2 regions of the Tepidibacillus sp. HK-1 genome follow, and region 1 is predicted to be linked to the other one. Evidence: riboswitches for the same ligand, from Rfam matches in the RefSeq annotation. Region 1 holds a riboswitch; the other holds the start of a gene.

Evidence for each region. Region 1 has a riboswitch for cobalamin ahead of BEN26_RS00535 (hypothetical protein). Riboswitches for the same ligand answer to the same signal wherever they lie in the genome.
Region 2: linked by a shared signal. The riboswitch ahead of BEN26_RS06230 (energy-coupling factor ABC transporter permease) and the one ahead of BEN26_RS00535 (hypothetical protein) in region 1 are both predicted to bind cobalamin.

Annotation. Positions count from the first base shown of each region.
Region 1 covers NZ_BDGM02000001.1:96,255-112,472, forward strand. The annotation lists gene BEN26_RS00495 (O-methyltransferase) at 1-259, shown strand, start outside; gene BEN26_RS00500 (peptidase U32 family protein) at 274-1,188, shown strand; gene BEN26_RS00505 (peptidase U32 family protein) at 1,217-2,482, shown strand; gene udk (uridine kinase) at 2,486-3,124, shown strand; gene BEN26_RS00515 (peptidoglycan D,D-transpeptidase FtsI family protein) at 3,202-4,977, shown strand; gene BEN26_RS00520 (SLC13 family permease) at 5,158-6,915, opposite strand; gene sigK (RNA polymerase sporulation sigma factor SigK) at 7,107-7,814, shown strand; gene BEN26_RS00530 (DMT family transporter) at 8,045-8,947, shown strand; cobalamin riboswitch at 9,016-9,205, shown strand; gene BEN26_RS00535 (hypothetical protein) at 9,314-9,637, shown strand; gene BEN26_RS00540 (FecCD family ABC transporter permease) at 9,640-10,668, shown strand; gene BEN26_RS00545 (ABC transporter ATP-binding protein) at 10,668-11,444, shown strand; gene BEN26_RS00550 (MTH1187 family thiamine-binding protein) at 11,518-11,820, shown strand; gene BEN26_RS00555 (YqeG family HAD IIIA-type phosphatase) at 12,001-12,519, shown strand; gene yqeH (ribosome biogenesis GTPase YqeH) at 12,526-13,635, shown strand; gene BEN26_RS00565 (shikimate dehydrogenase) at 13,695-14,537, shown strand; gene yhbY (ribosome assembly RNA-binding protein YhbY) at 14,553-14,846, shown strand; gene BEN26_RS00575 (nicotinate-nucleotide adenylyltransferase) at 14,849-15,442, shown strand; gene yqeK (bis(5'-nucleosyl)-tetraphosphatase (symmetrical) YqeK) at 15,432-16,043, shown strand; gene rsfS (ribosome silencing factor) at 16,027-16,218, shown strand, end outside.
Region 2 covers NZ_BDGM02000009.1:21,109-37,326, reverse strand. The annotation lists gene BEN26_RS06245 (energy-coupling factor ABC transporter ATP-binding protein) at 1-456, opposite strand, end outside; gene cbiQ (cobalt ECF transporter T component CbiQ) at 472-1,173, opposite strand; gene BEN26_RS14280 (energy-coupling factor ABC transporter substrate-binding protein) at 1,182-1,442, opposite strand; gene BEN26_RS06230 (energy-coupling factor ABC transporter permease) at 1,447-2,130, opposite strand; cobalamin riboswitch at 2,417-2,611, opposite strand; cobalamin riboswitch at 2,780-2,974, shown strand; partial or broken gene BEN26_RS06225 (transposase) at 3,331-3,791, opposite strand; gene BEN26_RS06220 (aminopeptidase) at 4,316-5,221, opposite strand; gene BEN26_RS06215 (DMT family transporter) at 5,211-6,101, opposite strand; gene BEN26_RS06210 (AroM family protein) at 6,153-6,821, opposite strand; gene BEN26_RS06205 (DUF1177 domain-containing protein) at 6,818-7,759, opposite strand; gene BEN26_RS06200 (S-methyl thiohydantoin desulfurase family protein) at 7,774-8,823, opposite strand; gene BEN26_RS06195 (OPT/YSL family transporter) at 8,837-10,399, opposite strand; gene BEN26_RS06190 (aspartate/glutamate racemase family protein) at 10,380-11,042, opposite strand; gene BEN26_RS06185 (PucR family transcriptional regulator) at 11,449-13,041, opposite strand; partial or broken gene BEN26_RS14275 (thiamine pyrophosphate-dependent enzyme) at 13,643-13,756, opposite strand; gene BEN26_RS06175 (hypothetical protein) at 13,922-14,113, opposite strand; gene BEN26_RS06170 (IS5/IS1182 family transposase) at 14,920-16,218, shown strand, end outside.

The DNA.
Region 1 (16,218 bases):
TATTTTTATCGATGCCGCAAAAGGGAAGTATAAGGAATTTTTCCATTTAACCTTTCCGTTATTAAAGGTGGGGGGAGTTTTTGTTTTTGATAATGTCCTTTTTAGAGGATATGTGGCTGATCCAACAATCGCTGAAACAAAACCAATGTTAAGAAAGATTCGCGACTTTAATGATTTTATTGCTACTTTTCCCAAACTATCCACATCGTTTATTCCCATTGGTGATGGATTGGCAGTATGTTATAAAACGGAGGAATAAATGAGATGCAAACGATCAAAAAACCAGAACTGTTAGTGACCGCAAAGGATCTTGATGAATTGCAACAGTTAATCCAAGCAGGAGCTGATGCTATTAATATAGGTGGAGAAGCCTATGGATTAAGACTTCCTGGGGATTTTTCTTTAGAGATGATCCAACAAGCGGTGGAGATCGCTCATAATCAAAATGTGAAGATCTATGTTTCAATGAACGCTCTTTTTCATAATCAGGCTCTTATAGGTCTAGAGGATTATATAATAAAACTTTCTGAAATAGAAGTAGATGCTATTGTTTTTGGTGATCCTGCTGTACTAATGACTGTAAAAGAGGTGGCACCTGACTTAGCCTTGCATTGGAATACGGAAACCACTTCTACCAGCTATGAAACGGCAAATTATTGGGCAAGCAAGGGGGCTACAAGAGCTATTTTAGCTAGAGAGCTTTCTTTACAAGAAGTGATTGCGATCAAACAACACGTCAATATGGAAGTCCAGGTGCAAATTCATGGGATGACCTGTATCTTCCATTCGAAACGAGAATTGGTATCAAGTTATTTGAATTATACAGGTTCTGAGAAAAAGAAAGATACTTCAAAGGAAAGTAATTTATTTTTAAGAGAGCATAAACGACCTGATGAGCAATATCCAGTGTTCGAGGATCTACATGGTACGCATATCATGAGCTGTGATGATATTTGTATGATTGAACATTTAGGTTTATTTATTGATGGTGGAATCGATAGCTTAAAGATTGAAGGGCTCTTAAAGACAACCGATTATCTAGTTAAAGTAACGGCTCTTTATCGAAAGGCTATTGACGAATATGTAGAAAATAAGTCGACATCCGTATCGATTGAAGAGGTCGAAAAATTACAAACAGATCAAAGACCATTATCTACTGGATTTTATTTCAAAGAGCAGTATTATTAAAATGGTATAGAAAGAGGGGAAACAACAAATGAGTACGATCATGCAACCTCAAATTGCAATAAAAAAACCAGAGCTCCTTGCTCCAGCAGGTAATTTGGAAAAACTTGAATTTGCGGTTCGCTACGGCGCAGATGCTGTATATATTGGTGGACAACAATTTGGTTTAAGAGCAAAAGCCGGAAACTTTACCTTTGAGGATATGGAAAAAGGGGTTAACTTTGCTCATCAACGCGGTGCCAAAGTATTTGTTGCGACAAACATTATTGCTCATAATGATGATTTAAAGGGACTTGAGAGCTATTTAAAAACATTAGAAAATATTGGTATTGATGCGATAATCGTTGCTGACCCATCGATCATACAAACGGCAAAACAAATCGCACCAGGTTTAGAAATACATTTAAGTACTCAGGCTTCGACAACAAACTGGAAATCTGTAAAGTTTTGGAAGGAAGAAGGAATTGCTCGTGTCGTTTTGGCTCGTGAAGTTTCCTTAAAAGAAATTCGCGAAATTAAACAGCATGTAGATGTAGAAATTGAAGCATTTATACATGGTGCGATGTGTATTTCTTATTCGGGACGATGCGTATTGTCCAATCATATGACAAGCCGGGATGCTAACCGTGGGGGATGTGCCCAATCTTGTCGCTGGAAATATGATTTATTTGAAGATGGTATGATGGACAATGATTCGGTGGATAATAAACAGGAAATTCCATTATTTAATCCAGAAGATGATTCCTACACGATGAGTTCAAAAGACTTATGCATGATCGAATCGATTCCAGATATGATAGAAACTGGTGTAGATTCTCTTAAAATTGAAGGAAGAATGAAAAGTGTCCACTATGTAGCAACAGTGGTGAATGCTTATCGTCAAGCGATTGATGCTTATTTTGAAGATCCACAAAATTATACCTTTAATCCTGCTTGGTTGGACGAAATTGAAAAAGCAAGCCACAGGCCACTTACAAAAGCATTTTATTACACCACCCCAAATCAAGAGGATCAAATTTATGGGAATGAGCCTAAAATGCGAAAATACGATTTTGTTGGTTTGGTTTTAGACTATGACCAAACAACAGGCATAGCAACGATTCAACAAAGAAATAATTTTATGGTAGGTCAAGAAGTAGAGTTCTTTGGTTCGAATACCAAATTTATACAAAAAATTGAACAGATAGAAGATGAAGAAGGCAATCTACTAGATGCAGCAAGACACCCACTTCAAATTGTGAAGGTAAAAGTAGATCAGCCCGTTTACCCTTATGATATGATGCGGAAGGAGAATTGATTTATGCAAAGACCCGTTGTAATCGGAGTGGCCGGTGGAACGGGATCAGGAAAGACGACTGTTGCCAGGCGCATTATCAAGAGTTTCCCTGATCAGAAAGTTCTTATGATTGAGCAAGATGCCTATTATAAAGACCAATCTCATTTATCGTTTGAAGAAAGGGTAAAAACCAATTACGATCACCCTTTTGCTTTTGACAATGATTTGTTTATTGAACACATTAACAGATTGCTCAATTATCAACCTATACAAAAACCGATATACGATTTCTCAATTCATAACCGAAAAGCTGAAACCAATCGAGTCCTACCTAAGGATGTGATAATCTTAGAAGGGATTCTGGTATTAGAGGATAAAAGGCTAAGAGATTTAATGGATATTAAAATATTTGTTGATACAGATGCTGATGTAAGAATTATTAGAAGAATGGTTAGGGATATTCGTGAACGCGGAAGAACTATCGAATCCGTCATTGACCAATATCTATCTGTCGTCAGACCGATGCATTTACAATTTATTGAGCCGACAAAACGATATGCAGATATCATTATCCCCGAAGGGGGTAAAAATAAAGTTGCGATCGATCTTTTGGTAACCAAAATAAAAACGATTCTTCAAGAAAGAGAAGCCAAGCTCGTGTAGCTAATGGCTTCTTTTCGTTTATCCTCCTGAGAATCTGGCAAAAATGGTAATAATATTGCCAAAAGTGGAGGATAATTATGGCTCACCCTTCAAGAAATAAACGAAGAATGTTTCAAGTTCTCATTTTACTATCTATGTTATGGGTTGCATTACTAGGTAGATTATCTTGGATTCAAATCATTGCAACTCGAGATTTTTCATCACATCATATTGATTTGATCACAAACTCAATACGCCAAAGAAAACAAGAATTTATTTTGTCCAATGGGCGAGGAAACATTTATGATCGGAATCAACAATCTTTATTAGGACAAAAAGAAATCAGGACTGTGATTATTTTTCCTTTTATCAAGCAGGAGATCAATACTGAAAATATCAAAACATTAGCGGACATCCTTAACCTCAATTTAACTTTTCTAACCAACAAAATGAGTAAAATGAAATCACCTAACTATTTGGATATTGATGGAAATCCAATTGAAATCACCTTTGAACAACAAAAGAAAATAGAGGCATTAAATATGCCTGGCATCTTAGCAACGACTTATACCTTTCAAGATGCTGAACAAGTCCTTGCAAAGCATGTCATTGGGTTCTTAGGTCAGGCTCCAAAAGAGATTTTAGAAAATGAAACGTATCAGGACTTTTTGAAACGAGGGATATTAAAAAAAGATAGTTTAATCGGTCGTTCCGGACTACAAAAGTCTTTTCAGGAGTTGTTGATGGGAGTGGGTGAATCAAAGATTGCCTATTTTGTAGACAATCAAAGAAAACCATTAAATGGACTAGCTTCAAAATACCAGATACCAGAAGATCCTTATTACCCTTTATCATTAGTCACAACAATCGATAAAGAGGTTCAATCTTTCGCAGAAAAAGAATTAAGAAAATATGGGATTGAAGATGGAAGTGTTGTCGTGTTAGATGCGAAAAATGCCGACATATTAGCCATGGCAAGTGCACCAGATTTCCAATTAGACCGAGTGAACCCTACATCAACGGATTGGAACAACAAAGCTGTACAAGTCATTGAGCCAGGTTCCATTTTTAAAACCGTTGTAGCGATTGCTGGATTAGAAGAAGGTGTTGTTACACCGCAAGAGAAATTTGCTTATCAAGGCGAATATGATTTTTACCATTTCTCTGTTGACCAAGATTCAGAAGAAATGACTTTTTCTGATGGTTATGCCGATTCGATCAATTTTATTTTCGGAAAGGTAGCAGAATGGTTAGGCCCTGAAAAAATAGAGGAATATGCAGATAAGTTAGGATTGGTTGGGCAAGTTGGTTGGAGAGGCCGTTTTTTTAACAATGAATCCTTTCAACAAATCGATAATGAACAAAAGAATCGGGTATTTCATGAGAATACAAATAAAAAAGATCTTGGCTCCATATTAAGGACAGCTATTGGCCAACAGGATGTAAGAATCTCACCACTAGCTGCGGCTAATTTGGTAGTTACCGTTTTAAACGATGGGGAAGTGTACCAGCCACGATTAGTAGAAAAAGTCGTATATAAAAATGGAGCAGATTATTATCAATTCTCTATTCATAAGAACGAAGAAAAAGTAGGAAGTCCAAGGACTTATGAGGAAATGAGAAAGATGATGGAAAAAGTCGTCGAGGAAGGGACAGGGAAAATTTTAAGACAAGCAAAATGGAAATTGGCAGGTAAATCAGGAACAGCAGAAACAGATAAAACCAAAAATAATCAATGGTTTATCGGTTATGGGCCTGTTGAAAGTCCCAAATACGCGGTCGCGGTAGCAGTAAAAAATGTTTCTACTTCAAAACCATTAGCCAAGCAAGTGTTTATGGGGATTATGGACGATCTAGCCGATTATGAGGATTAAAAATAAAAAGGGCCGTTTTTACGACCCAATTTTTATAGGGAAAGTATAACTTTCTTCCCCCTTATCATTGGGGGTTTGTATATTCCATAAGTAGTGACTTTTGGGAGTGTATTTCTTACCTTATTTTTTATTCATAGAAATACACGGACAACGGAGCGCGTTGGAATATACAAACCTATTCTATTTAGGTTGAAAAACTGCCCAATCAGGTAAAACATTCGGATCAAAATTCCATACGACTGGGATGTAATAATAGGCTAACAAGGTTATAAGAAGAACTCCAAAGATATTTAGCCAAAAACCAGCTTTTGCCATTTGGGGGATTGTAATATATCCTGTTCCAAAAACAATGGCATTTGGTGGAGTCGCCACTGGTAACATAAATGCAAAGCTTGCTGCTACGGCTGCAGTTATTAGGAAACCATATGGATGAGCATGCATTGCCATTGCTAAAGCGGCCATAACTGGCATCATCATGGTTGCTGTTGCGGTATTCGAGGTCATTTCTGTTAAGAAAATCACTAGGGTGGTCACCGCTAACATCAAAACAAGGGCTGGAACATTTTCTAGTGCTTGAAGTTTTAAAGCAATCCATTCAGCTAAACCTGTATCAGCCATCGCATCTGCTAGCGATAGTCCACCACCAAATAGAAGTAAAATCCCCCATGGTACCTTTTTAAAAGCATCAATACTTAATAAAAATTGGTTGTTTTTTAAACTGACAGGGATCATGAATAAAAGAATGGCAGCAAACATGGCTATCGTTGTATCGTTAATTTTATCAAACGTATGAATATCTATCGATTTAAACCAATCAATAGCAAACGTTCGAATGATCCAAAGAAAAGCTGTTAATGAGAAAATCACCAAGACTTGTTTTTCCTGCTTTGACATCCTTCCAAGTTTCCGAATTTCGTTATTAATGACTTCAATACCACCAGGTAGAGACTTAATTTGCGTTTTAAAGGCGATCTTCGTTAAATACCACCATGTAAAGAGCAAACTTACCACGGCAATGGGAACCCCAAATACCATCCACTGGCCAAAGGAAATTTGTTTATCATAAGTTTCATTAATAAAAGCGACTAGGACTGTATTAGGCGGTGTACCAATAATCGTTGCCACACCACCAATCGAAGCACTATAAGCAATCCCTAACATCAGTGCAGTGCCTAATGGGAATTTACCCTGTTCAGTGTTAATATTGATCTGCTTTTCTTTAAATAGATCTGCGATTTGATAAATAACCGCTAAACCAATGGGAAGCATCATCATCGATGTAGCTGTATTAGAAATCCACATCGATAGAAAACCAGTAGCTACCATAAATCCTAGAACTAATCCATCTAGATTTTTGCCAAACATTTTAATAACATGTAGAGCAATACGACGGTGTAAATTCCATTGTTCAATAGCAATTGCTAATAAGAATCCGCCTAAATAAAGATAAATGAGATCATTAGCATAAGGAGCAGTAGCAGCCTTGGAACTTACAGCACCTGTTGCCGGAAATAAAAGAATGGGTAATAACGAAGTCAGTGGAATGGGTACTGCTTCTGTAATCCACCAAGTTGCCATCCATAATGCAACGGCAGCTACAGACTGCCCTTCATTAGTAAGGTCTTCTAATGTAGGAAATAATAAAGTAAGTAAAAATAATAGTGGTCCTAAAAATAAACCAATCTTTTGTCTTGTAGAATATTTGTCACGCTGGTCTTCAGGTTCTTGTTCAGAGTAGGAATGCTTTGAACTCGAAGAAGGATATTCTTGTGCTTCAGCAGTTTGCTCAGCAAAAAGAAATATCGAATGAACCTTACTTTCTTTTTGACTTTCTAAGATCATACCATCTGTTGCAAATAAAGGCTTTAAGCGAAGCAATTGTTTCATCTGGTCATGATATTGCCACATCAAACGCCAAACCTTCAAAAAAATACTCATTTTATGCTCCCCCATTTAATTTTTTAGTATTTGTATAATTATATTATAATACAAAATATTCTTATTTTTATAGATTTTTCAGAAAAAAACAATATTGTGAAGTATAAAAGTTTTATGGTACAGGCACGGTAACTCTCCTTTGCTGCATATACTATAATAGTTTTCCTTTTCGATGCCTAGGAGGTGACAATGTGTCTGGCTTATTTACCGCACTTGCACTACTGCTTAAAGAGTTAACTTTATTTGTTTCTTATGTTAAAAATAATGCTTTTCCTCAACCACTGAGTGAGAAGGATGAAGAAAACCAAATCACCTTATTACTAAGGGGGGATCAGCAAGCAAGAAACAAATTGATCGAACATAATTTGCGACTGGTGGCCCATGTTGTAAAGAAGTTCGAGAATACTGGAGAGGACACAGAAGATTTAATCTCGATTGGAACGATTGGACTGATTAAAGGTATTGAAAGTTATCAAGCTAATAAAGGCACAAAATTGGCTACATATGCAGCTCGTTGTATTGAAAACGAAATTCTCATGCACCTACGTTCATTAAAGAAAACCAAGAAAGACGTCTCCTTGCATGATCCAATTGGTACGGATAAAGAAGGAAATGAAATTACCCTGATAGATGTACTAGGAACGGAATTGGATGATGTCATTGATGAAGTACAATTAAAAATTGAAAAAAGCAAAATCTATAACTTTCTTCATATTTTGGATGATCGAGAAAAAGAAGTGATCATTGGACGGTTTGGATTGATAGATGGAAACGAACGCACCCAAAGGGAGATCGCCAAAGAACTAGGCATTTCCCGTTCGTATGTTTCAAGAATAGAAAAAAGAGCACTGATGAAGTTATTTAATGAGTTTTATCGAAGTGGAAGGAAGAAGGGTTAGAAGGATAAAAACGGTGAAGAAGTTAAGAAAACATTTGATCGAATCGGTTTTAAATACTTGTAAATTTTTGATCCATGTTCCTTCCTCCTTTTATATACTCTAATTAGGATACATGAGATTGATGGATTATGATGTGATACAGCTCACATTCTTAATATTCCAGTATTTAAAATTCTTTAAAAATGGTGTAATGTATGATCATACACTTTCTTAGGAGATAGGGACAGGAGATGCAACAGTTGTACTATTCTTTATTATTATTAACAAGTTTGCTTTGGGCAGGTAATTTTGTTGCAGGGAAATTTCTGGTTGGCCACGCTTCTTTTATCACGCTAACTTCGATACGCTGGTTGATTGCAGTTTTATTTTTATTTCCAATCGTTTGGTTTAAAGAAAAACAGTTTATTCCCCCTAGAAAGAGTTTTTTTCTACTCTTTTTAATGGGGATAACGGGCGTTGACCTTTTTAATATCTTTATGTTTCTTGCCCTTGAGAGGACAACTGCTGATAATGTTGGATTAATCTCTGCTTTAAATCCTATTGCAATTGCCATTGCCTCCTTTTTCTTACTAAAGGAAACGATGATTAGGCGCCAAATTTTAGGAATGACTCTTTCATTACTAGGTGTTTTCATTGTCATATCTGAAGGAGAATGGCAAAAACTTTTAAGATTTCATTTCAACACAGGCGATTTATTCATGTTAGCTGCAGTTGGTTCTTGGGGACTTTATTCTGTAGTAGGTAGAAAAGTGATGCATCAGGTTTCACCTTTAATGTCTACTTTATGGGCAGGCATATTTGGAGTTCTTACTTTGTTACCTTTTAATTTGTTCACATTTTATGTGATCGATCCGAATTTTTCTTTTTGGTTGGCTACTGCTTATGTTAGTATAGGTGCAACAGTGTTAGGAATGGTCTTTTGGAATATAGGGGTACAAAAGGTTGGAGGGACAAAATCAGGGATGTTTCTTAATTTTAATCCGATCTTTACTGCTTTCTTTGCATACTTTTTCTTAGGTGAACATATTACTTTTGTACAGCTGATTGGAACAGTAACAGTGATTATCGGGGTTTATATTTTTACGTTAAGAGCTAATTCGATTTCTAAACAAGCAACATTGATGAACGAATAAAATACGATTAGAACTAAATTTAAGGACTTGTTCAATGCTTGAAATGATGTATAATAGAACACATAATTGAATAGCATGTATGAATAGGTTCTTTTAAGTCATGACTTAAAAGATGAAAAGGGAAGTTCGGTGAAATCCCGACGCGGTCCCGCCACTGTAAATTGGAAGCATTTCGTGTGATGCCACTGTCATTAAGATGGGAAGGTGCGAAATTGCATTGCCATAAGCCAGGAGACCTGCCTATTCATAGAGGAAGCTTATCCTTCGAGGAAAAGGAAGGCGCCGAGAAAACGTAAATTCTTCATAACGTTTTTCAGCACCATACATACAACCTTTTTTGTCCTTAGGATAAAAAAGGTTTTTTTAATGGTAGGGTACTTTTGTGGATTTTTATTCCTCGACATGCAAAAAAAAGAAGGAGAGAAGAGCATGTTGAAAAAAAGTCTTGTCTGGTTGTCAGGATGTGGAATTGCGAATGATGTATCATCAAAGCAACCTGAAGTACAAACTCCAGCCAACTCAGTATCTAGCATCACAAATTATCCTTCAACGATTACTGATGATTCAGGTACACAGACTGAAACTTTATTTGCTCTCGGCATCGTTTTAGGAGCACATCGCATTATTGATGGCCTAGAAAGTATTGTCAATGCATTATATCCAGATTTGCTAGAGTTGGTTATGATATGAACATGAATAAAAAAATCCTTTTATGGGTTGGAGGGCTTATTCTCCTACTCATGTTTTCCATGATCTTAAGTTTAATGATCGGTTCTGTTTCTGTACCACCTAACTTAACCGTGCGAATACTACTTAATCATCTACCATTTTTAAATTTAGAGCCTAATTGGTCAATTGGCCAAGAATCTATCGTATGGAATTTACGATTACCAAGAGTTTTCTTAAGCCTGTTAGTTGGAGCAATGTTATCTATTGCTGGAGTTGCATTCCAAGGGGTTTTACGTAACCCTTTAGCAGATCCATATATACTGGGTGTTTCGTCTGGGGCTGCACTAGGAGCAGCAATGACCATATTATTTGGACATCAAATCGGATTCCTTGGTCAATTCAGCCTTCCCCTTTTTGCTTTTATTGGAGCGATTATCTCACTAGGCCTAGTCATTTTATTAACCTCAACCCAGCATATTCGTTCAAATGAGATACTAATTTTAGCTGGGGTTGTTATTCAAGCTTTTTCGGGAGCAATATTAACTTTTTTAATTGCGTTGTCTGGTGAAAAAATGCAATCGATTATCTTTTGGATGATGGGAAGTTTAGCCAACCATGATTGGATAGATGTAAGGATCCTTTTGCCTTATTTTCTAGTTGGTTTATTGTATTTAGGCACGCAATACCGAGAATTAAATATATTGGCTTTAGGTGAACAAGCTGCAACACATTTGGGGATCGAAGTAGAGAAGAAAAAGTTTTATATTTTAACCGTTGCTTCATTACTTGCTGCAGCAGCAGTATCGATTGTTGGTATCATCGGATTTGTTGGTCTGATTATCCCTCATCTTATTCGCTTATTAACTGGACCAAACCATCGGAATTTGCTTCCTATTTCTACTTTAGCAGGGGCGTTGTTTTTATTGTGGGCTGATACAATAGCTAGAACAATTATTCCTTCAAGAGAAATTCCAATCGGTGTAGTTACAGCAATGATCGGTGCACCTTTTTTTGCTTATTTGCTTCGAAAGGGAATAAGGAGAGAACATTAATGAAGATTTTTGAGTTGCAAAGCTTATCTTTTAAATATGGTACAAAGGAAATTTTATCAGGGATTTCCTTTGAGATAAAACTGGGTGAAAGTTTTGGAATCATTGGGCCTAATGGAAGTGGAAAAAGCACTCTTTTACGAATGATGAGTGGGCTTTTATCAAAATTTGCTGGCGATATTTTTTTACAGGGTAAATCTATTCAACATTACAGCAAGAAGGAACTTGCAAAAATTATTGCTTTTGTTGGCCAAGAAGGAACCCCTCCTCTTCCTTTTACTGTACATGAAGTCGTGGCCATGGGGAGATATCCTTGGTTAAAACCATTTGCTAATCTCTCTGCTAAAGATGATGAAGTGATCAAAAACGCGCTGATTTTGATGAATCTCTGGGAAAAAAGAAACAGTCTCATTCAAACCTTATCTGGTGGGGAACGGCAATTAGTGGCTTTAGCCCGCGCAATGGTACAGGAACCTAAGATTCTTTTTTTGGACGAACCCACCACTTATTTAGATATCGGTCATCAAGTATTGGTATTGCAACTAGTTAGGAAATGGCAGGAGGAAAAAGACTTAACCGTGGTCATGGTATTACATGATTTAAATCTGGCGGCACAGTATTGCGATCGGTTATTGCTTATGAAACAGGGAAATATACAAAGAATCGGCAAAGTTGTTGAAGTTCTGAGAAAAGAACATATAGAAGAGGTTTATCAAACAAAAACAATTATGGTGAAACATCCAGAACTGGGAATTCCACAGGTTCTGCTACCAAATTAATCATTCTAACAGTTTTAAAATTTTTATAAAATAGATATAAAGGAATCAAAATTAAAGAAAGGGGATGTTCTTAATGGCGATTGTTGAAGTAACGATTACTCCACTAGGTACTGGAACACCAAGTGTTAGTCATTATGTAGCGGAAGTACATAAGGTTTTGGAGCAAGCACCTGAAACGCTTAAATATCAATTGACTCCTATGAGCACGATTATTGAAGGAGAGCTACAGGATATTTTATCCGTCATTCAAAGAATGCATGAGGTTCCTTTTGAAAAGGGAGCCTTAAGAGTATCTACTTCAATCAAAATCGATGATCGTCGTGATAAAAAAGCATCGATGGAGCAAAAGCTAAAATCTGTTCAAGAAAAACTTTAATTTTCAATAGAAATAAAAGCCTAATCATAGAGGAAGACTACTTTATTAGTAGCCTTCTTTTTTATGATAAAGTTTACATTAACTTATCTTTTCATTTCTAATATTTTTTTTTGCAGAAAACAGGATAAATATGGTATAGTTATTTTTCAGATGAAGGGATAAGAAGGAGAATAATCATTCATGTTTTTAGATAAATTCGCTCCCAATTTGCATGTGAAATCGATATATGATATTGATCTACAAGCCTTGAAAAAAGCTGGAATCACCTCGATCATCACTGACTTAGATAACACATTGGTTGAAGCTGATTCACCAGAGTATACGCCAAAGTTAGTGAAATGGCTAGATGACTTACAAGAAATGGGTTTTAAGGTGATGATCGTATCCAATAATAATAAGACAAGAGTTTCTGAATTTGCCGATCCTTTAACTGTTCCTTATATCTATAAAGCAAGGAAACCGTTTAAAGATGCATTTCATAAAGCATTAGAACTTTTAGGTTCGACCGTGAATGAAACGGTTGTAATTGGTGATCAATTACTAACAGATGTACTTGGTGGTAATCGGATAGGCCTTTATACCATTTTAGTAGTTCCTATCTCCAAAAAGGAAGGATTAGGAACAAAAATCAACCGTTTCTTCGAAAGACGAATCTTAACTTGGATGAAAAAACGGGGAATGATGTCATGGGAGGATTAGCTTAAAATGACGGAGATTAAATATTGCGAAGGTTGTGGAGTGGCCCTACAGACGGAAGACTCGAAAAAGGCGGGCTATATTCCTACCTCTACATTAAATAAAGAACATTTAATTTGCCAAAGGTGTTTTCGTATTAAACATTATAATGAAGTACAACCGATACAAATAGATGAAGATGAATTTCTGCAAATTTTACATAATATAAGCAATACGAAAAGTCTTGTCATTCAAATTGTAGATTTGTTTGATATTGATGGGACTTTTATCCAAGGATTACCTCGTTTTATTGGCCATAATCCTTTTATCATGGTTGCTAATAAAATCGATTTATTTCCTAAGTCTACAAATAGGGACAAGGTCAAAATTTGGTTAAAACAATACGCTAGAGAACATGGGCTTTCTCCAGAAGAGATTTTCCTCATAAGTGCTGAACATAATCTTGGTATACTCGAAGTAGTAGACTTTATTCAATCTTATCGAAAAGATCAGGATGTTTTTGTCGTGGGTGCAACCAATGTGGGTAAGTCATCATTTATAAATCGAGTGATTCATGAATTACAAGGTGAAACACAAGTGGAACTTACCACTTCAAGATTTCCAGGCACTACTCTCAACGAGATACGTCTTCCATTAGAAGATGGTCATTACCTAATTGATACGCCAGGAGTAGTAAACCGTGATCGTTTGAGTGAATGGGTCTCTCCACATACATTAAAAGTAATTTCACCTAAAAAAACCGTGAAACCTAAGGTTTATCAATTAAATGGTCAGCAAACTCTATTTTGGGGTGGATTGGCTCGAATCGATCAAAATGGGGATTCAACTAATACTTTTGTTTGTTATATTTCTAATGAGCTGCCTATTCATCGAACAAAAAGGAGTCAGGCAGAAGAGATTTATCAGAAACATCTAGGAGAACTACTTAGCCCTCCTACAAAGGAAGAGATTGGAGCTTTACCAAATTTGATGAAACATTCCTTTAAAGTTTCTGGAAAAGAAAAAATGGACATTGTGATCTCAGGTTTGGGATGGATAAGTGTTGGAGGAGAATCGACAAATGTAGATGTTTTTGTGCCGAAGGGAATAGGGGTACACATTCGTAAAGCATTGATCTAATCTTTATATTTTATAGGTAAATGAAACTTTAAAGGAAGTATTTTTTGGGAGAGTTTGATATGGTAAATAGTGAAACAGGGATCATCGGGTTAATTGGTCATCCAGTCGCCCATTCCAAATCCCCACAAATGCATAATGCCAGTTTAAGGAATTTAGGTTTGAATGATATCTATTTAGCATTTGATGTAAAACCAGAGAATTTAAAAGATGCCATTCAAGGAATAAGAGCCTTATATTTTAAGGGATGCAACGTAACGATTCCCTATAAAGTAAATGTAATTCCTTTTTTGGATGAAATATCTGAAGAGGCAGCAAGAATTGGCGCAGTTAACACCATCGTTAACAAAGATGGAAAACTGATTGGCTACAATACAGATGGAGAAGGATATCTTCGATCACTAGAAGAAGAAACGGGTTTTCAGCTTCAAGGGAAACGGATTATGATTTTGGGGGCTGGGGGTGCTTCTAGGGCGATTAGTTATACCTTATCTCTGCAACCAATTGAGGGCATGGTTCTAGTTAATCGTGATCTGAATAAGGCAAACGCATTATTAAACGAGTTAAAGCAGACTGATTATCATAAAGCGATTACATATCATGAACTTCCAAATGAAATGGAACAAGTAGATCTTATCATCAATACGACATCGATAGGGATGTATCCCAATATCAAGGAAACACTTATAAAAAAAGAATGGATTCAACCTCACCATTTAGTTAGTGATATTGTTTATAATCCTCTTGAAACCAAGTTATTGCAAGATGCCAAGGCTCAAGGAGCAAAGATTCATTCTGGTTTAGGGATGTTTATTTATCAAGGCGTGATTGCCTTTGAAAAATGGACCGGAATCACTCCAGATCCAAATATTATGAGACGTGTAGTATTAGATTCTATCGTTTAGGAAGGAAGAAAAAATATGTTAACGGGAAAACAAAAAAGGTATTTACGCTCACTTGCACACCATCTTGATCCTATTTTTCAAGTAGGTAAAGGTGGGGTTAATGAAAACATGGTGAAACAAATCAATGAGGCTTTAGAAGCAAGAGAACTGATTAAAGTTTCTGTATTAAAAAATAGCCTAGAGGATGCTGATGAAGCAGCAGCTGCCATTGTAGAAGGTACCAATGCAGAATTGGTTCAGATTATTGGCCATACGATCGTGTTATATAAGGAATCAAAGGAAAATAAAGAAATCGAATTACCGAGGTAATGATGAAAAAGATTGGAATACTTGGAGGAACCTTCGATCCGCTTCATATTGGACATCTTGTCATGGTGGATCAAGTATTGTTTTACGCAAAGCTTGATGAAATTTGGTTTATACCAGCGCCGATACCTCCTCATAAAAGTGAGGAAAAAATCACACCGATTCAACATAGGGTAGAAATGTTGAAACAAGTGATGAACATTGATCAACGATACAAGCTCTGTACGATTGAATTAGAACGTTCTGGACCATCGTACACCATTGAAACGATAAAGGAATTGAAAAGAAGGTATCCAGATCATCTTTTTTATTTTATAATTGGCGGGGACATGGTTCAATATCTACCGAAATGGGTTGGAATCGATGAATTGTTATCATTGGTTCAATTTATTGGTTTAGAAAGACCAGGATATCAGCTTGCTCCACAGTCACCGACTATGGAAAAAATCTATAAACAGGTGCAAATGCTGCCAATGCTACAATTAGATATCTCATCCACTCAAATTCGGGATTGGGTAAAGATGGGGAGAACGATCCGTTATGTCGTTCCCGATGTTGTGGAACAATATATTAAGGAGCATCATCTTTATGAAGATTGATTTAACATGGTTAAAATCCGAATTAAAACAACAAGTAACAGCGCATCGTTATATTCATTCATTAGGTGTAGCGGAAACTGGGAAACAGTTAGCCAAAGGATACGGTGCAGATCCTGAAAAAGTTGAGCTAGCCGGGATATTACATGATTTTTGCAAATTTTGGTCAAAAGAGGAATTGGCTAATGAAATAAGAAAACATGAAGTATTAACAAATGATTTGTTAGATTACAATGCAGAATTATGGCATGGACCAGTTGCTTCTGTCATTGTGCAAGAAAGGTTTCAAATTGATGATGAGGATGTAATTATGGCAATTCGTTATCACACTTCTGGAAGAGAACAAATGTCAACGATTGAAAAAATTGTTTGTTTGGCTGACTATATTGAACCCTCTCGACAATTTCCAGGAGTTGAGGAAATTCGGAAATGGGCAGAAAAAGATTTAGACAAAGCCTTATTAGCCGCAATCGATGGTACAATTCAATTTTTGATCAAGAAAAAAATGAAGATTTATCCTTTAACAGTTAGAGCAAGAAACGATTTAATTGACCAGATTGAAAAGAAAAGAAAAAAGGAGGATGAAAATGGCATTATCGGTTAGAGAAATTGCCGAGTTGGCTGCACAAACAGCTAGTAATAAGAAGGCAAAAGATGTTGTCATTTTAGATATTAGAGGATTATCAGTGATCGCTGATTACTTTGTTATTTGTAGTGGTAATTCTGAAACACAAGTACAAGCTGTGGCCAATGAGATTAAGGACAAAATGCATGAAGTT
Region 2 (16,218 bases), on a different contig from region 1:
TAAGGCTACTAATTTTTTCTCACCTAAACTAAGATAATGGATTGGCCTCTGTACTAAATGAGTGATATGTAAATATTCCATGATGAACTGAACTTTTTCTTGAATCATTTTATCGGGAAGGTTCAAATTTTTGAGTCCATAGGCTATATCCTCCCAAACATTTGACGAGAAGAGTTGCTGTTCTGGATCTTGAAAAACAATCCCCACCTTCCTTCTTAATCGATTTAATTCCAAACGAGAATACCTTATTTCTTTTTGATTGACGATCACTTTACCTGTTGTTGGTCGGAAAATGCCATTAATATGACCTAAAAGTGTTGATTTCCCTGCGCCATTATGACCAATTAGCGCCGCCTTTTTGCTATTCGAGATCTTTAAGGTAAGGCGATCAAGTGCTACCGTACCATTCGGGTATTGATATAATACATTTTCCAATTCGATGATTGATGATTCCATCTGCTTTCCGTCCTTTTATACTTCGGTATTAGCTTGATCAGCTACAATAGAACTTTCAATCACTCCTCTGCTTTCTAAACCGATCGCCCATTTTCGATAACGCTCTAAAGAATTTATAAAAAGTTGTGATAATAAAGCTGAAAATGAATAAAGTGAACGAGTAAAGTTTTTATAGCCAAGCCGTGAAGTTTGTGCCATTTTCATCTGATAGGCTGTATCTAACAAAACAAATAGAAAACGATAGATGAGCTTCGCAATTTCGAGAAGATCAACAGGAATTTTCAATTTTTCCATTACTTTTATTAAGTCATGAAAAGGAGTCGTCAGTATAAGAAAAAGTAAACTTGCCGTGTTAGACAGTGATTGAAAAAATATAGTTCCTGCTGTTTCTATTCCTTGTTTCGTAATACCAATAAAATAAGGGCCGATGGAAAGAAAGCCCAACATCATTTTTGGTGATGGAGAAATGGATACCATAATGCTAATTAGGCTTACTCCTAGAAAAAGACCCATCCCTAGCAATAATGTTAGATAATCTTTCCATGGCACTTTGGCAAAACCAATAGTGATCGTGACAGTAATAACCCAGATCATAAGATCGCCAACCCAATGAAACAAAAAAGAGAAAATAAAACTTACAAACACAAATGCCAATTTGATTAAAGGATCAAGTCGAATGAAACGATTGGTATACGCAATTTGATCAATTTTCAACATTTAATTTCTCACCTGTTTTTATCCTTCCTTTGATAAAAACCAATTCCATAAATGAGAACACCGAATCCTAAAATAGCTTGAACGGAAAAAAGGAGCTTTTCCATTGTCTCATTCGGTTGAAAAAACAAATTTGTAATCCATGGTTGATAATCTCGATCTATCGATGAAATTACTCCTTGTGCTTGATCATCCGTCCCAGCAAATTCAAGATTTCCTAAAAAATTTTGTAAAAAGAGAATAAGGAACAAAACGAATACACTAAGTAGTATTTTTTTATTTACCCCAAGTAAAAAACCTCCTTTCTTTTTGTAAAAGAAATTGCAGTTCTTGCTGATGATTTTGCTTTAAAAGTTGAATAACAATAACTGTAATGATTCCTTCAATCATCGCTAACGGCACCTGAGTAACAGCAAAGATCGTAAAAAATTTTTGAAATGATTCCATCACTCCACCAATTTGTGAAGGAAACGCTAGAGATAATTGAAGTGAAGTCACAACATAAGTCATTAGATCCCCTAAACTTGCTGCCAAAAAGATTGCAAGCTTATCTCTATGGAGCAAACGTTTAAAAACATGATACGTACCTACAGCAAATATTGGCCCAGTAATCGCCATCGAAAAAAGATTAGCACCTAAAGTGGTAATTCCACCATGGGCGAGTAAAAGAGCCTGAAAAAGTAAAACAATTCCCCCAATTACACTCATGATCGCTGGACCGAATAAGATCGCGCCTAATCCTACACCTGTCATGTGACTACTACTCCCTGTAACTGATGGTAGCTTTAGAGCAGATAAAGCAAAAGTAAACGCCCCTATTACACCAAGTAGTAATTTAAACTGAGGATTTTCTTTGATAACGATACGAATCCTTTTCACTCCAAACAAGAAAAACGGAGTAGAAAGTACCCACCAAAAAGCAGCCCATTTAACCGGCAAAAAACCTTCCATGATATGCATCGCATATGCAGACTGTGGAATGAACAAAAAATAAATCGTTAATAACAAAACCTCAACACTAAATGATCGATTTTGCAAATCAATTCCTCCCTCCAATAAAATAAGCACCCCTACCCTAAAGATAGAAGTGCTTGATGTGCTCTAGTGAATATTCTCCACCATATCACCTATTTCACAAGAAAAACACTTCTATTCGTTTTACAAGGAAAGCGTTGAAGTGTTCTAATGTGTAATCAATGCTGATATGGCACTGAAACGACAAACACTCCCCTATCTCCCGTAGGGTTTTGTGTTTTGAAAATAGGCAGGTCTCCTGACTTCGATTCACCGTCTGTATAAGGCCTTCCCAATTTTTCAATCAGTGGCAATGATTTATACAGACTCCTCGTTACAGTGGCGGGACCGTGTCGGATTTTCACCGACTTCCCTTTTAATCCAAGTTATCATCGCATAACTTGGAACCTATTTCCAACGATATTTAATTTTATTAACTTTATATATAACCCATGACTGATAGCATGTCAACTAAATTTTTAATTTTGTTACTGTATAAAAAATAATCATTGCAAAAAAGCAAAATTTGTTATTTAATATCAAACAAGGAATACAACATATAGAAAAAATCGTTTTTAAAAAACAATATATAGTGTTTTATGCAAAAAAGTAAGGTGTTTTAAAACTTAAAAGGGAATCTGGTGAAAGTCCAGAACTGTCCCCGCAACTGTAAGTGTGGACGAAATGAGTAAAAACCACTGTGCAAGAATGCTTCATGGCTCTTGTACGGGAAGGATTCAAAGTAGGAAGAAGCACAAGTCAGGAGACCTGCCTTACTTTTCAAGTTTCATTTTCTTCGGGAGTTGGGAGGATGGAACGATTGTATAAACAGGTATATTTTCTATAATTGCCTTTTTATCCATCGTTCAATCCGCTCAAAATTGAGCGGATTTTTTTATTTAAATATACAAGGAGGCTTTTTTATATTTAACAGTTCAAGTCAAATTATCAGGTCATTTACATCAGAAGTAGAAAACAAAAAGACAGATTTTTTAAAAAGGGAAAACAGTAATTATGTATATTCTTTGCCATTATTAAGACACCACTTAACCAATTTTGCAGAAGAAGAATTCTTATTAAATGAAATTTTACCTAAAGGAATCAATTTCATAATTCCTTCTTTTAAAGAAAGACAGACCTGCAGAATTTAGGTGGCGCCTGATCACGGGCTTCAAAATGGGTTGAATCGATAACTACCATATCATCGGAAATAAAGCCTTCACTAGTTGCTTGTTGAAGAAGAGCTTCTTAGACTTTTTCTAAAGCGTTCGATTCCTTGATGAGTTAAATCATAACTGAGAATGCGACCTCAGATGGCACAGAATCAGAAACCAAAAAGCCACAATCAAGGCGAAAGACGATATCATTCTTGAGACGTTTTACTAAATCTTTGATAAATGGAATACGTTCTGTGATTCTGGCAATTAAAGCGTAGATCATCGCTGCATAGTTAAGCTCAACTGGTCTACAAATCTTGATTTTTTCTCAACCACAGCCAAGATTGGATCAATGTCAATCGTTGAAAAGATAGCTGCAAATCGTTGGGTAGATTCTAAATCATATAATTCTTGTATACTAAATAGGCTTTCTTGTCTTATAAAAGGCATGGGGAGTCTTCCTCCAGTCTTAGAGTTTATGTAGTTACTTACTCATTCGACATTTTGGGAGGTACTCCTTTTTCGGCTTTTAAAAGCCTTGAGCCCGTATGGCTCATAATTATGAAATTGATTCGATTAGCTAAATAAAAATTTTATCATTGAGACATACGCATACATCTCTCTTAGTAGAGGCTGGTGTTACACTCTGGAGCAAATTGTAAATCAGCTCGGTCATAATGATTATCAAATTACAAAGAATGTATATCTTCATGTTTACTCAAAAAATCAAAAAGAGGCTTCCCAAAAATAAAGTGAACTAATGAGAAGCCTCTTAATTTTTCACCATGTTAGCATTTAGTTAGCAAGCCTCTTGAAAAACCTTATAGAGCAGCCATCACATCATGCCGCCCCTAAGATGAGAGTGTGTAATATCTTTAATGAAGTGTGCCAACGAAGGTATTTAATTATTAATTATCTTCAAAGATTTTAGTTATCTCTTTTACTTCTACTATCCTGTCACCTATTTAAGTCGTTTATTCCCATTCAATTTTAGGGTTAATCGTCACGCAGTCAATATGGACATTCGTTTTTATCGTCCCTCCGAAGGTATGATTAGAGCCAAACGCAACATGAATCGTATTATAAGCTTTCTCATCTTCTAATATATTTCCTGTTACTCTTGCAGCATGGTTCGTTCCGATTCCAAGTTCACATAGTAATCTCCCGTCTCCATCACCTAGCAAAGAAAGTAGTTTTTCCCCTTGTTCACCGGTGGCTTCAATAATCTTCCCTTGCTTAAGTGTTAAAACAACAGGTTTATTTAAAAGCCCAATACCAGCAATAGATCCATTAATTTCGATTTTCCCTTCAGCCGCCCCTTCAACAGGTGCAATATAAGCCTCTCCTGATGGTAGATTGCCTGAAGCAGCTTTGCCTTTGAAAACTCCTGTACTTGGGACCCCTGTTCTTCCAGAAAGGGAAATGTTTAATCGATACCCGCTTCCGGTTTCAATCGTTACTCTTTCTGCTTGAGACAATTTATCTGTCATTTCCATTGTTTCCTTTTCTACCAGCCCGTAATCGGCTTTCATTGCCCCATGCAAAAACATGTCCTCCGTAATTCCTGGCATTGTAATCACACTAACTCCATGAATATTCGCATTTTTTCGAGCTAATGTATGTGTTAAAGAATGCTTAGTTAAGCAGAAAACAACATCATATTCCAGCATTTGATCAGCAGCTTCTCTTGGAGGCTCTTCACCTGATTTTGTTCTGTCCTCCATCTCATAAAAAGTTGCATTCCACTCATTTGCTATTAAGGCATCTTTAAACTTTTTGGCTAAAGAAGATGTACTATGATCTGTTAAAACTAATATTGAACTCGTTTTAGCAACATCTAAGTTGTTTGACATGATATTTGCAACAACACTATGAAACATATTCCTTTATCACTCCTTTTTTATACACCTTTTTTTTATTCATCAAATAAACACTAGTTAGTACAAAGAACAATCCAACCACCATACCGATGCTAACATTTTCTCCAAGAAAAAGAACCCCTAATAAAATTGTCATTATCGGCATTAAATATGTTACTAATAGAGCGAATAGGGCACCCCCTGATTTCACTAAATAATAATAGATCATATTCCCGAATCCTGAACTAACCATACCTATAGCAAGAAACAATAAAAAAGGTTTCCAATCTACAAAATTTCTGAAACTCATCGGCTCAATAAACAGCATAAATACACCAGAATAAATAGTACCAACCGCCATTGTTGTAAAAGAAAGAGTAAAAACAGAACAATGCTTTAAATACATAGACGAGAAGACAGCTGACATCGAATAAAAACAAACAGCAAATAAAAGCAATGCTGCAGACCCAACGTGGAATTGGCCATTTCCATTCATCCCCGCTAGGATTGTTATAAAAATTCCAGTAAATCCAATTAATACGCTCCAAATCTCGTGCCGAGGAATAATTTTTTTAAAGATTACAATACTCAAAATAGTTCCAATTACAGGACCAGATGCATTCAACACTCCACTAACGGTTGTGTCAAGTCCTTGTAAACTAAAACTCATGAAAACCCACGGAATACCTGCACTTATCAAGGTAATCATAATAAGAATAGGAAGCCTAATAAAATCCTCTTTCTTTTTTTTCCATAGAAAAAATGGCAAAAGCCCCAACATACCAAATAAACATCGATAAAAAACGATTGAAACCGGCTCAAAATCAATGAGCAATAATTTGGTTAGAAAAAAAGTAGACCCCCAAAGAAGACTTAAAACAAACAGTGCAATGATTGGCATTTATTGATTCCTCTCCCCTAAAAAAAAGACCCGGAAAACCGGATCTCTAATCTACTGTACATATTCTGCAGCAATACGAGCAGTTAAGGTCCGCGGAAGAAGAACTGGCAGGTTGCTACCCTCCATGGCATCTTTTTTATGAGTTTCAGAATATCCCATACAATCAAGAACAATAAGCTCCGCTCCCTGGGCCTTTAGCTTTTGGGCAGCTCCTTTTACATCACTTTCTTCATAAGGAGATGCAACTTCAACGAAAAGTTCCAGGTTGGGATTTTCCCATTTTTTAGTTAGAGTATTTCGTTGCTCCTCTAATGGAACAATCACTCCTAGCTTCCCCTTATTTAAGATTGCTTGGACTGTATGGTTTAATATTTTATCAGGATAAATTAACGGCTTCTTACTCTGAATTGTCGGAAAATCTCCTGTACAAAGCATAATAACAGCAGATACCTTCTCTTCAAGTTTGGTTAATTCGTCTTGTAATAATGGCAAAAGCTTCGATTTCCCAATCTTAACAGATCGGCCATTTCTCAATTTTGAAATATACGTAATTTCTTGATCATCAGGATGAATAGTCTTTATTTCGTTCTCATCAAGTCGATCAAGTCCACCTGCCTCTTTAATATCAATCGAATCCCCTAAAATAGCTCGAATAGAAGGAGTTACGTCTTCTCGTGGGGATTGTCCGATCGTCAAAACACCTACTGACTTTCTTGTCATGACGAAACACTTCCTAGAGTTTGCAGCTTCTTCATTGAACCATATAATTTCACAAGATGGCTGAATTCTTGCTTATCGTAGAATTCAATTTGTCCACGCGTAAATTCTTTTGCTACTTCAATGCTATAGCGAACAGCTTGTGCCACATCCACTTCATGACTTGCACCGGTACCACAGCCTGGAACAGCTGATTTAGCCGTTATAGCAAGACCAACAACTGGTGCATCCGTTGCAACAGCAGGCTGCAAAATACTATTTATATGATAAACATTATTTCCATAAGGGGTAATATCTTGAGTCGTTACAGCAAAAGTCACAGGTAAATCGCCAGTAGACATCTCCATGATTCGTAGCAAATCATCACTGAACTTTAACACATACCCTTCTTTTACAGTTGGAGATAGGGCAATCCCGCGATGGTTAATGACTTTATTTCCTTTTGTTGTATCAATGGATAAAACGGCATCCATTTCTGGCAATACTTCATACTGATTCATGGTAAGGATATCAACTGGCGATCCCATAAAATCAACTGGTTCATGGGGCTCTGTTGGAGCATCTGGACAAATATGTGTCGTGATATAGACATCACCTGGTAGACGATCTCCTTTTTCAGCCATGCTCGCAAGCTTTAACGCTATTGTGACAGCGGCTGCAGCTCCATCGCCGTCTGAAACAAATCCAATTCGGGAGGGACGTGCTCCAAGTCCACCCAAACGCCCCACTACTCCTAGGGAAGGGGCGTTACCACCTGCTAATTTCCCTTCCGTTCCTTTTACAACGATTTTTATAAAATCGGTTGACCCACGATCACCCGATACAGTTTCGTAGGTTGCCTCTACATTTGAGAAATCTGTAAAAAGATCGGTAACCATTTTTCCGTTTGCTTTTGGATGATCCAACAGTTCCATTACTTCCATTGTATATTTCAGTGACATGACATCTCTCTCCTTCAAACAATCTTTTTCTGAATAATAGTTTCAATTGACTTTAGAAGCTTTTTATTAAACATTGTTGAGCTTAATTTCAGGTTTTCTTTCGGTACTGAAATGACCGCAATACTTTGACCTTCCTGAATTTCTGCGCTTACTAATGGACGTCCTGTTTTAGCATCAAAAGTCATTATTAAATCTGGGAATGTACCCTTACGCTCGCCATTCATCTCAGCAGTCATGTATTCATTCCAAAAAGTAAGCTCTAAATCATCAATATTCACAATTCCAACATCAAATCCGCCTGTTTCATTCAATTCAAACGAACTTACCGTTCCTGAATGAATAACCCGGCCTTTCAGATATGAAGCAACGGCTTCAATTCGCTCTGAACCCTCAGGTACAGATAGGAAGACTTCACCAAGTTCGATTGCCTGAGTGATGCCACCTACTGCAGCATTTTTTTTCACATAATCGACTTGCACTGGATTTCGGCAAACCCCTACCATACCTCCAGCCTCTACAGACATAAAACGGACAGCATTTGAAGCTTTGTCAAGGGAAGCTGAAACAATCCCCTCCACTTTTTTATCATTTTTTCCACCTGAATATGCCTGAACCGATAGGTATCCATCCACTTCAGTTAAATTTAAAGAACCCATTGATCCTGTTGGATGTGCCCTTCCGTTACAAGGCGCATCGATAACCGGCAAGCCAGTACCAGCAGCCTGTAGCCAGCCATTTATCGTTGTGGAAGCTCCATTTTCATTTGTCATAATGGCTTTGATTGGATGCGGAAATTCTTTTTGCATACGTTGAACCGTTTCAACTAGCTGTTGTGAGTCAACATATAGTTCTTTTGCAGAAGGTGCCCCGACAAGTGACACACACACTACGTAGTCATCGTCTTGCAATTCATCGATTGTAATCAGGTTAGGAGTGCCCATTTCAAAGGCAGATTCTGACTTTTCAAGACCATCATGAATCCATCCTCCGCCTCCGCCTCCTAGAATACAACCTCCATATACTGCTTTCTTAGCATCATCTTTAGTTAATATTTTTTTTGTCATTTAGATCCCCTCTTTATCTAGCTTTCCAAATTGATGTAAAGAAACTATATATAGCATCTCCGGCAATAAATCCTGCTGCCGTGGTGTACATTGTTTTTTCCGCCTCTGGACCACGAACTTTTAGTACGATTAAACGGATTAGAACCCCAATGATTACTGCCCAGCCTGCGATTGGGAATGAAATCAATAGACCTGTCGCTAACAAAATTCCCATTTGCCTCTTTGGTCCGCCAATTAATTGAATGATGGCTCCTGGAATCGCCCACAATAACAATAACGTTGTTACGTTTCCTGAAATACCAGCTTCAATTGTCGCTGCATAAACACGATCTACAGGAGGAACTAAGTCTTGTGCGAAAAAAGAATCTGCAAAAAGAGCAACCATTACTAACGCAACCCCAAAACCAATTGCTGCACTCTTAAATTGCTGACGGCGTCCAAAAAGCTCTTGAGCACTTGAAACACCTCGTCTAATAATGACACCAGCTTTGAAATCATACCCCATATCTGCAAAAGCAGGACCTGTTGCCGCTGTATAACCTGTAAGTAAGGCAAGTGCGACTGGCGGAAACCCTATGATCATCCCGATGATTAGTGAAATTAACGTAACAGCAAATGCTGGAAACCATCCTGAATGCATCGCCGCAATCCCTACAATAATTTCACTTACAAGAGCAGCTAACGCAGCAAATAAAACAAATAATAACAGCTGCCAGATAGGCATTTCAGCCATAATTCCTCCTATAACAGCAACAAGTAGGGCCCCAGCAATATAAAGAACGAAACCAATTCCCATTCCTTGTTTTACATCACTTTCATTTCGTGTGTATTCATGATCTGTTTCCACATCAGTTTCTTTTTTAGATCGAGAATTAGCAAGAGTAAATAAAAATTGAAGCAATGCCACAACTCCTGCACCAATCATCATTCCATGTGGAATATAGTACTCATTTAAGTCAACACCAAACAGCTGAACAGAATATCCTCTTAATAACAAACCAATTCCAAACATTGATAATGCCCATATGTTTCCGATAAATGCAACACCAAATGCGGACATCGGAATACCAAAATGAGAACCAGCCATTCCACCTAAAATTCCTAAACCGAGGTACTTTGCTTTAGATCCACCCTCATCTCCAGCTTTTAGGGCTTCAGCGGTTGCAACACCTGGCGGCCATGTTTCATCTGCACCGAATAATTTAGAGTCAAATACTTTATATAAAATGAATGCATCAATAAATAAGGCAATCCCTGCTCCGATTAGCATAGGAATGATTAACTCCGGCATCCCTAAAACATAAGGTAATCCAATAGGGATTAAAAGACTATTAGCTGCACCAAACGTGGCTGCAGAAATCGTCGTTTGAACAAGATTCTGATTATCTAGGGACTTGTATTTATAGAACATTTGCATCGGGATACGGGCTATAACCATCGCAATTAAAGCACCAATAATGGATGTGTTCGGAGTAATACCAAGAGATGTGATCAGCTGCATCCCGATGATTGCACCAAAAATAGAGATGATTATTGAAAATATGATAAACGAGAAATCAAACGTTTTTTGGTTCATTCCTTGTCTCCTTTCTAATCAATTGATAAGCAATTGCTTGTGCTTCAACTAAATCGACGACTGGTACAGATAAGTGCTTAACAAAATAATCCTTTAAGCGAATCGTTGAAAATCCAGTACAAGCAAATAAAATGACATCCGCTCCAGAATCAATTAACCCTTGAGCTACTTTTAATAATTCTTCTTTTGCACCTTCTTTAAATAAATCCGTAGTCTTTCTTAACTTTTCAGAATAAGCGTGTGAATGATAGTGTTCACCAAGTTCCTTTAGCATCCGGCCTGGTATAAAATCTGTGATACCAATTATCCCAACACGATTTCCAACCATACAAGCTGTATGTGCTCCACATACTCCTGCACCTAAAACAGGAACATTCACAACAGCTCTTGACTCATCAATAGCTGGATCAGCCGCACAGCTAATTGTGATCGCATCGACATTAAACTCTTCTTCCATTTTTTTAGCCAATTCTACTATTTTTGAAATGGCTATTTGTTCAGATTCATTATTATAAATACCATTAGGTTGATCTTGTATACATTTTGTAATTGATTCTACCCCTGCATATTCCTTCATTTTATTTCCATGTTCTTGTAGAACAGACTCTTCTTTAGTTGTTAAAACACGAATAATTCCTAACATATTGTGATTCCCCCTTTTTAAATTATTATAAAAATTCTAATTACTTCGTCACATGCACAAGTTGGGAAGGATTTTATTTGATTTTTTTCTCACTATTTTCACCTTTCTCATAAAATGGAAGGAGGAATTAAAAAAAACTCGGCGATTGCCGAGCCTTTAGGTGAAAGCAGAACCGTAGCCTGCCTAATACTTAGCTCCTAAAAATTTTCACTCCTATATATCAAATTAACGCAGTGATTCACTAAAATATAAGCAAAATAAGTAAAGGCTGTCAAGACAGCCTGAGACGGATATCCTCCGTCTCTTACTTAGGGAAATCTATTTAGACTGACAAAAGTAAATTTCTTAACAGAATCAATCTTTCATTATCTATTAAACTAAATGGACTTATGAATTTAAAATCTACTTAAATGTACTCTTTCATTTTCAAGCAAAAACGCAAAATAAAAAGGTTTTCTGGATCATCTAGCTGCATGTTTAACAGTTCTTTAATTTTTTGAAGCCTATAAGTCATCGTTCTTCGATGAATAAATAAAGTCTCAGCAGTACGCGATACGTTTCCGTTCTCTTTTAAAAAGGCAATTAAAGTCTCTAAAAGCTCTCCATCACCACTAGTTAGGGGTGAAAGCACTTCATCCGCATACAGCATAGCAGCTGGATTGGTACTCAAATTAATAAGAATCTCATAAATGCCTAATTTATCATAGGTATACACTTTTTCATCTGGTTGAACTTTATGGCCAATTTCCATAATTTTCATGACCGATTTTATTTTCACATCAAAATCGTTTAAACTCCTAATAGGAGCACTAACAGAAACTTTGACATCTATAATAGAGGAATTTTGCACTGATTTTTGACATTCACTTTTAAAATAGGAAACCATGTTCTGATGCTCGATTTCTGAAGATTGGATTAGGCAAAAAAATTGATTATGTTTTTCGAATAAAATATTCTCTTCACAAGACAGGGACTGCACACATTCTTTTATATTTTTTCTTACTAAACAATTGATGTCTAACAACGGAGAAGACTGTATCGAAGGTTTATCATTATATTTTGTATAAAAGTACAAAAGGATAAATTTGTCATTTGGATTTTCCGAATTATACTTATCCAAAAACGACTCTAATTTTTCCTTTTCTTTGATCCGTTCTTTTTGCAAATCTAACTGCTCACTTATAATTGTTTCTGAGAGTTTACGACTAAGCTTTTTCACATGCTGGGGTTTGACCTCTTGAAACTTAGATTGATCTTTAAACGGAAGATGTATAAACGCAAAAATATCATTCTTTGATAACAGTGGTACGATCAGCCGATTCCTTTGATCCGAAAATTTCGCGCGTCTTAATAAGCCGTGCTGGAAATCGCTTTTCCATTCTTTTATTAGCTCCTTATAATTTGGGTTGGAAGGTGCAGAAAATAATAAATTGGAATTCCTCCAGCCATCTGATGAAAATGTCTTTGAGCTGTAAAGTAATTGACCTTCACAATCCTCAATATAGACTTGAGCTTCCAATATTTCTGATAAATTTTCAATCGCATCTACCACCATAGCATAATCCTCGATAACAAAATCATGGAAAGGATTGAAAGAGTTCTGTTTAGCTCTTTCTTTTTCCTCATATAGCTTTTCATACAAAGGGGTTAGCACATTTATATATGATACATTTTTCGGAATTGATATGATTGGAAAAGCATTCTTTTCTGCTAACTTAATCATTTCTTCGGGCAAATGATTAAGAAACCTTCCCAATTTCACAACCAAACCTGCAGCACGTTTTTCGATTAATGTTTTTAATATGTCATATTGCTTATCGAAATCATCCTTCACCGAATAAAACGTTGTCAACATCAAAATTCCTTCCGTTATCCAATTTCCAACTTCAGGAACTTCCATTACCTCAATCGATAAAATCTTTCGTGAAAGACCTTCCCTCCCTGTGATCACTTCACCTTTTGACAGTTCACCAATCTTTAAAGCATCCTCTACCTTCATCCCCCTCACCCCTTTCAAAATTTTTTAACAATTTTATCATAAATATAGGCTGGTTATCACTATGGATATTTTGGAATTTATTTGGACACATTGTAACCCTGTAATTTTCCAGAGAGAGATACAGAAGTGGCACAAGGGACTTCTCCCTTATAAATGAGGAGTTTTATGAGTCCCTATTGTCTTCTTATTAAACAATAAAAGCCATTCCAATACCACCATAACAGAAATATACCACGGCTTAAAAGCTGTGGTAGACCGAAATCGTTATCCTTTCAGTTCTTAAAACAGTGAGAAAAGGTGTATTCATCTATACCTCGATTTCACCCTCTCTCCTAATTTGTGGTACAAGCAGGTCTTCTAAAATCCTCTTTATCCGATTGATAACAATAAAAAGATGACTTTTTATTTAAATAGTGCTTAAATACCTATCAATATTAAATTTTTTCATCTGATGTTATCTAGATTAACGACCTCAATGGCTGCATAATGAAAGTCTTTTACCAAACAACTCCGTTAATTTATTCAATAGAAGGAATCAACTCTTTTCGCATTCTAAAATTGGCCTCATCCCTGTCATTGCTGCCCCGACCGCACAACCACTAATTTTATCTTCTTTTGCTAATGCTGCACATGCACCGACTGCAGTTGCCTCTTGCCCAATACACAAATGCATCGTTCCATGGATTTTCCCTTGTTGATATAGCTTTTTTATTGTCAACTATGACGCATGCAGGAGTATTGACGGGATGGTTTCAAGAAACATGGTTCTATCATTCCCATCCTCCGTTGTAAAGTTGAAGTTTATATATAGTAAACTTCCTGTATTTCACGCTGCAAGCGCTTATTACAGAACTTGTCGCGTGCCCCCGTTAGCTCAATATCAAAAATTAATATTACCAACTAACAATCCTACAATCAGCCAAATGATAATAAGTAAAATTAATCCAAAAATTTTCTGTTTGTTCGATAATCCCTTTAGGTCTTTCCACCAAGAACCTGCATCTAAAGTCATCATAAGTAAAATAACTAAAATCACAATTCCAACTGTTATCAAACAACCAAGAATACCCATTACTTTCACTCCATTAACAAATTACCTTTATCTTCCCCGTTGTTCTTATCCAATTATTCTGCTCTAATAGTAAAAAAGCGTATCTGCTTGTAAAGATACGCCCCCGTTACAATAACATTATTTTCTTTTATAAATCGAAAATAAAAGCATTACTGAAGAAACTAGTCAAAACACTGGTATCTCCTTATCGTAATATAAATATCCTATATAACTTACATCGAAATAAGGCAGTAAAGTCCATATATAAACAAATATTATCTGTGCTACAATAAATCCATATGGAATAAACCTATGAAACAAATACAAAACCAAATAAAATATGGCTAACCATATTAACAAAAACGCTTGACTAATTAACAAATCAAAGTCTATTATATTATCCTCCCAGCAATTTCAAAAATAATTCTTCTTAAACAAACCTGCCACGTTAGCATAAGAATCGACTTCCATTGTACAACAATCGCCACCGTTTATTGAAGAACACTGATATTATCATTGTTTGAATGCTCGAATTTGAATAAGTCCCGTTATTAACGCTCCAACTAACCACAATGTTGCAATAAAGACGATAATAACTTCCGTCCGTATTTCTTTCCAAATCCTTTTAATAGTAAGTCCCTCATTTTCCCCAACAATACTTTCAACTTTCTGGAACGGAATACGAAAAAGAACATTCATTAGAATGAATTTCATAAATCAGAGCCCAACGGGCTCAAGGGTTTTTAAAACTAAAAAAAGGAGTACCTACCCAAATCTCGAATGTTTTAGTTACCACACAAAAACAAGAGATTGGAGGAATACTCCCTATGACTATTATACGACAAGGAAGCCTGTTTGACCTGCAAGAATTATATGATTTAGAACCTACCCAACGATTTGAATCTATTTTTTCAACAATTGACATTGACCCAATCTTCGCTGTGGTAACGAAGAAATCACGTTTTGGTAGGCCTGTGGAACTTAATTATGCAGCGATGATTTACTCTTTAATTGCCAGAATTACTGAGAGAATACCGTTTGTTAAAGATTTAGTTCATCGATTAAAGAATGATATGATTTTCCGTCTTGACTGTGGCTTTTTGGTATCCGATTCGGTGCCATCTGAAGCTGCCTATTCAAGGTTAATTACTATCATAAGTAAATCGAACGTTCTTGAAAGAGTTCAAGAAACACTTCTTCTTCAAGCGATCACCGAAGAATTTATAAACGATGATACGATCGCTATTGATGCATCCCATTTTGAGGCACGTGATCAAGCACCGCCAAAGGATGAAAAGCCTGAAACAGAACCTAAAAAACGTGGGCGTAAGTCAAAAGCTGAGCGTGAACAATGGTTAGTTGAACAAGCAGAACATGAAGCTAATCTTCCCCTTTTTGAAAAGAAAATTGAAGATCAGTTAGATGTTCCTTTAGTTGAACTGCGTACTAAAATTCCACAAGAGCCCCGATGGGGCGTAAAGAAGAATAGTGAAGGGAAAAACGTCTTTTGGTATGGCTATAAAGCTCACTTAGCTGTTGGAGCGAAGAGCCAATACATTTTACAATCCCTTTTTTCTTCTGGAAGTCTGAATGACGGTAAAGCAGCTATTCCTTTACTAAAAGGGATTCATGAACGTTTACCTCTTCCTTCTCTGCATTATCACACCATGGATGCTGGGTATGATTACGAACCAATCTATACACATATTCATCGAATGGGGCATCAGGCTGTTATTGCTTATAATAAACGAAATGAGCCTGAACCTCTAGGCTTTGATAAGCATTTCGCACCAACTTGTGTTCGAGAGCATTCGTATCGGTATGATAGTTTCGATCCTAAATATGAAACACTAAAGTACACCCGACCCAAAGAATGTAAAGACTGTCCCTTAGCTAACGAAGCTCTCTGTCAAAAGGTGTATAAAGTGAAAATTACCACAGATCTTAGAAAATACACAGCACCAGCAAGAGGCTCAAAATCTTGGAAGGATATTTTTAAGAGACGTACTGCTGTTGAACGCGTAAATGCATACCTAAAGGAATATTTTCAATTAAACAATGTACGTTATCGTACTGGTAAGCGTGCGAAAGTTCATTTTGACCTAGTAATTCTAGTTTATAACGCT